One region of the Methylocystis sp. IM3 genome, then DNA from elsewhere that is predicted to be linked to it. Evidence: predicted binding sites of a transcription regulator. Region 1 holds the regulator's gene; the other holds the start of a gene.
What was found. The regulator LexA, encoded in region 1, represses DNA repair genes until DNA is damaged. The targets are predictions, from matches to a motif close to TGTTCNNNNTGTGTTCNG.

Region 1 (2,389 bases):
GCGGCGCTCATCGCCGTCTATGAATGGCGGGGCCAGCGTCTCGCCCACAGCCGCTCGGGGACGGCGCCTTCCCCGCCCGGACGTTTTGTGGAGTGGCGCGAAATTCTGGCCGAGCGTCTTTTGCATGGCCCTGGCGCGCTCGTGGTCGCGACGCTCTGCGCCACTTCCGCGACCGCCTCCTTCATGGCCTATGACTTCCACGAGATCAGCCCCTATGTGCTGATCGGCAATCCTCTGACGCTCGCCGTCATCGAGTTTTTCGCCGTGCCTTGCGCGCTTCTCGGCGCCGCGCTCTACCCCTTCGGGCTCGACGGCTTCATCTGGCGCTGGCTGGAGATGGGCATCCATCTCGTCACATGGCTTGCCGGCCTCATCGCCAGCGCGCCCGGCGCCAGCCTTCAGGTGAAGGCTTTCGCGCCCTGGGCGATCGTCTTTCTTGCCCTCGCCGTGCTCTCCGCGGTGCTCTGGCGGACCAGCGCGCTGCGCGCCACGGCCATTCCGCTGGCGCTGATCGGGCTCCTCGGCGCCAGGAGCGGCGCCGGATTCGATCTCGCCATCCCCGCGTCGGGAGACGCAGCGGCGATCCGTCTCGCCTCGGGAGAACTCGCTTTGCTCGCCAGGAGGCCCGGCGCCTTCGCGGCGGAACAATGGCTGCGCGCCGACGCCGACGGCCGAAGCGTCGTCGAAGCGAAAGACGGGACCGCTTGCGACGATTACGGATGCGTAGCCCGTCTGGCGGACGGGCGTTTTGTGGCGCTCGTCACCGCGCGCGGCGCTTTTCTCGAAGATTGCGCGCGGGCGGCGATCGTCGTCACGCCGCTGCGCGCGCCCGAAGGCTGCGGCGCGCCGCTCGTCATCGACCGTATCAGGCTCGCGGAAACGGGGGCCGTGTCCTTGCAGTTCGCCAAGGAAGGCGGCGTCCTGTGGACGACCGCGCGCGGGGTCGACGAGGACCGGCCCTGGTCTCCCCGCCCGCCGCCCGCGACCGGGCGCGCCGCGGCGCCCGAGGATGAGGAGAGCGAGGAAGCGGAACTCTCGGAACCGATGGAATGAACCACAGCGGCGCGAAAGCGTCGCGTCCCAGTCAAAACGACGGGGTTTGCGAGGGAGCGGAGCCGCCCCGCCCGCCTCACGTCGTCCGCCCGCGAGAAGCGGGATGGGCGAACCCCTTCAGAGCCGATATGACTATCCCTGTAAATCAGAGGGAAAGGTTCAATATTTCCGCAACAGGCTGACGAGCTTGCCCTGGATTCGCACCTTGTCGGGGCCAAAAATCCGGGTCTCATAGGCGGGATTGGCCGCTTCCAGCGCGATGGAGGCGCCGCGCTTGCGCAGCCGCTTCAGCGTCGCCTCCTCGTCCTCGATCAGCGCCACGACGATGTCGCCCGAGTCCGCGTGATCCTGCTTCTTGATGACGACCGTGTCGCCATCGAGAATGCCGGCCTCGATCATCGAATCGCCGCGCACCTCGAGCGCGAAATGCTCCCCATTCGAGAGCATGTCGGGCGGCATGCTGATCGTATGGCTGCGGCTCTGAATAGCCGAGATCGGCGTGCCCGCCGCGATGCGCCCCATGACGGGGATCGCCACCGGTTGATTGCCCGACTCCTCGCGTTCGCTCAGTGGGCGGACGCGACCGAGATTGCCCTGAATCACCGCTGGCGCAAATTTGCCCCCACGGGAGCCGGCGCCGCCCCTGGGCGTCGCGGACTCGGGCAGACGCAGCACTTCGAGCGCACGGGCGCGATTGGGCAGACGGCGGATGAAGCCCCGCTCCTCGAGGGCGAGAATGAGCCGATGGATGCCGGATTTGGATCGCAGATCGAGCGCGTCCTTCATCTCGTCGAAAGAGGGCGGAACGCCCGATTCCTTTAGCCGCTCATGAATGAAACGCAGCAGATCGCTCTGCTTTTTCGTCAGCATGGAACGCCCCTGTCGCCACGGTGACAGCCCCTTGAGAGCAGTCGCGCGTTACAAACAAATCATGAACGATTCTTAGACGTTCCCTTTGCGTTCCGCAAGGGCAAATGCGGCAGGGCGGTCGCCAGGAAAAGCCTCGCGCGCGCCGGCGAAGCGACGCCCGCCCGCTATTTCTTCAGCTTCAGCGCCCGCTTGATCGAAGACGTCGGACCATCGTCGGCGGTGGCGGCGAGCGCCGACATGTCCCGGCGCGTATCCGTCGACAGCGCCCGCGCGACGCTCGTCGTTTCCGCCGGGCGGGCCGGCGTCGCCGCCTTGGCGGCGGCCATGGTCACGACCGGCGATTTCGCGGCGAGCGGCGCAGGCTTGCCGCCGCGCGCCGCCTTGTCCTCGAGCGCGATCTCCTCCGGCGGCGCGACCGCCTCGGGCCGGCTCGTCTCGGCGACCTTGGAAAGGAAGCTCGGATGCA
Region 2 (2,389 bases), 1.0 Mb from region 1:
GACGTTTCGCTTCGAGAGCCTGTGGCGGGTTCTACGGAGAGACAAGACTATGAGCGCGGGCGTCGAAGGCGGTCTTCTTGTCCTTGCAGTCGGGCTGTTCCTGCTTCTGCTGATTGCCGAGAAGCGACGGCCATACCGGCCGACGCCAACGTCCAGTCTGAGGCAGTCCCTCACGACGAACGCGTCAGCCTTTTTGTTCAACAATCTCGTGATGAACGCGCTGTCGCTCTCGAGCCTTTTCGTCGTCGCGCAACGCTACGGTTCGCACGGGCTGCTGCACGGCCTCGACGATGGCCCGATGAAACTGGCGCTCAGCTTCGTGTTCTTCGATTTTGTCGTCTATTGCTGGCACTTCCTTGGACATCATTCCGAGCGTCTCTGGCGTCTCCACAAGGTTCATCACAGCGACAAGATCATCCATGTTTCGACTGGCTTGCGCTTTCATGTCCTCGACCAACTCCTGGAGGTCGGCGTGAAATGCATCGCGGTGATGATCGTCGGCGTGGCCGCGCATGTTGTCGTCGTCTGCGAAATTATCCGCATGTTCTTCGTTTTCTTCCACCACGCCAATGTCGCCGTGCCGGGCGAGCGCTGGCTCTCCTATCTGGTCATCACGCCCAGCCTGCACCGCGCGCATCATTCCACGCGCCGGATCGAACACGATAGCAATTACGGCATCGTCCTCGCCTGCTGGGACATTCTTTTCGGCACTCGCAAAGTTCTTGCGCCGCAGGAATTCGGACTTGAAAACGTCGAAGCGCGAAACATCCTCCAGCTTTTCAGCCTGGCTTTCGTTACCGAACATTACTTCGCACGCGTGATGCATCTCCTACCCAGGCCCGACCGGCGCCACGAACTGCGGCCCGCGCCGATCGCCTTGCCTATTCGACGCGAGCGGCGCAGCTAGGAGCTTGGAAACGGGCGCTCGTTCGAATGATCTTCTCGCTCTGACGGGGCGCAGAGCGATGGCAGGAGAGTCTTTTCTCGAAGCAGGACGAGGAACGCGTCTTCTGTCGTCAAGCCGCAGAAGCCAGCCTCTTTGCCCTGCACCCAGTAGATGTCCCACACATTGCGCCACCCATTCGCCTCGAGCGCTTGGATGATCATGTCCTCGTCAAATGTGAAAGTCATGCGCAAGGCCCCGGCGGCGTCCGGCCTCTTTCGCGATATGCTCGCCTTTATGTTGGGCGCGAGTCCCCCTCTGCAAGGCAGAGGCGCGGGCGCAGCCATATCGCGATGGGGGTCTTGCCGCGTGATTTTGCGAATGCTAGAACAAAAATCGAACGCGAGCCGGCCACGGAGATCTGTGGACAAGCGGGCCGGGTGCGCCAGTTGGGACCCTCGTTGCACTAAAGTGCGGCGCGTCACCACGTGGAGAGAGACATGGCGGGTAGCGTCAACAAAGTGATTTTGATCGGCCGCGTCGGGCGCGATCCTGAGACGCGCACATTCCAGAGCGGGGACCGCGTGGTGAGTTTCTCGCTGGCGACAAGTGAGATTTGGAAGGATCGCAACTCGGGCGAGCGCAAAGAGCGCGTCGAGTGGCATTCCATTCAAATCCACAATGAGCGTATCGGGAAAGTCGCCGAGCAATACGTCAAGAAAGGCTCAAACATCTATATCGAGGGCCAGCTTCAAACCCGTGAATATACCGACAAGGACGGCAATCAGCGCAAGGTGACCGAGGTCGTCGTGCCCCGCTTCCGCGGCGAGATGACCCTTCTCGACAGCAAGGGTGGCGGGCGCGGCGAAGGCGATTTCGAGGGCGGCGGCTATGGCCAAAGCGGCGGGGGCTCTTTCGGTCGCTCCTCCCCGATGGAGCGCGCGCCCGCGGAGCGCCGCCCTGCTCCGACGGCCGGTGGCGGCGGCGGGCGCCTGTCCGAGCAGCTGGACGACGACATTCCGTTCTGAGCACGACCCGGCTCGAGCTGGGTGCGAATGCGGGCCGGTATTGCCTCGGGACGCCCGTTGTTATAGCAGAAACAGAGGCGCGGCCGGCCGCGCGATCCAGAGGACTGCGCGCCACAGCGCCGGGAAAGCTCCATGAGCCAGAAGCCGATCAACCTTGTCCATCTCTCCACGTTGATCGCGGTGGCGATCCTCGTTGGAACGGAGCTTGTGGGCGCTTCATGGGCGGCGGGCTGGGCGCTCGGCGGCCTCTTCCAGCTCGACCCTATGGTCAGCCGCGCGATCGAAGTCATCTTCTCGCTTCTGGGCTTTGTGGGCCTTTACTTCTTCATGAAGACCGCCATCCGCAATGAGCCTGTCCGCGGTTGAGGGCTGAAACCCGATCTTGAAGTCTGGAACGCCTGGGGCGCCGCCCCGAGGGCGCCCTATTGCACGGCTATAGTAACAAAAGCATTTTCGCAGGTGATTCGGGAATGATCGA

Region 2: a site for LexA is predicted at 1,269-1,286, ahead of ssb (single-stranded DNA-binding protein). Genes of this name have one in related genera too.

Annotation. Positions count from the first base shown of each region.
Region 1 is NZ_JBBPBZ010000002.1:1,170,868-1,173,256, reverse strand. Features, by position in the region: gene WOC76_RS07535 (ComEC/Rec2 family competence protein) at 1-1,053, shown strand, start outside; gene lexA (transcriptional repressor LexA) at 1,213-1,923, opposite strand; gene WOC76_RS07525 (L,D-transpeptidase family protein) at 2,088-2,389, opposite strand, start outside.
Region 2 is NZ_JBBPBZ010000002.1:2,199,727-2,202,115, forward strand. Features, by position in the region: gene WOC76_RS12735 (sterol desaturase family protein) at 50-907, shown strand; gene WOC76_RS12740 (hypothetical protein) at 904-1,131, opposite strand; gene ssb (single-stranded DNA-binding protein) at 1,384-1,911, shown strand; gene WOC76_RS12750 (hypothetical protein) at 2,044-2,277, shown strand; gene WOC76_RS12755 (glucan biosynthesis protein) at 2,382-2,389, shown strand, end outside.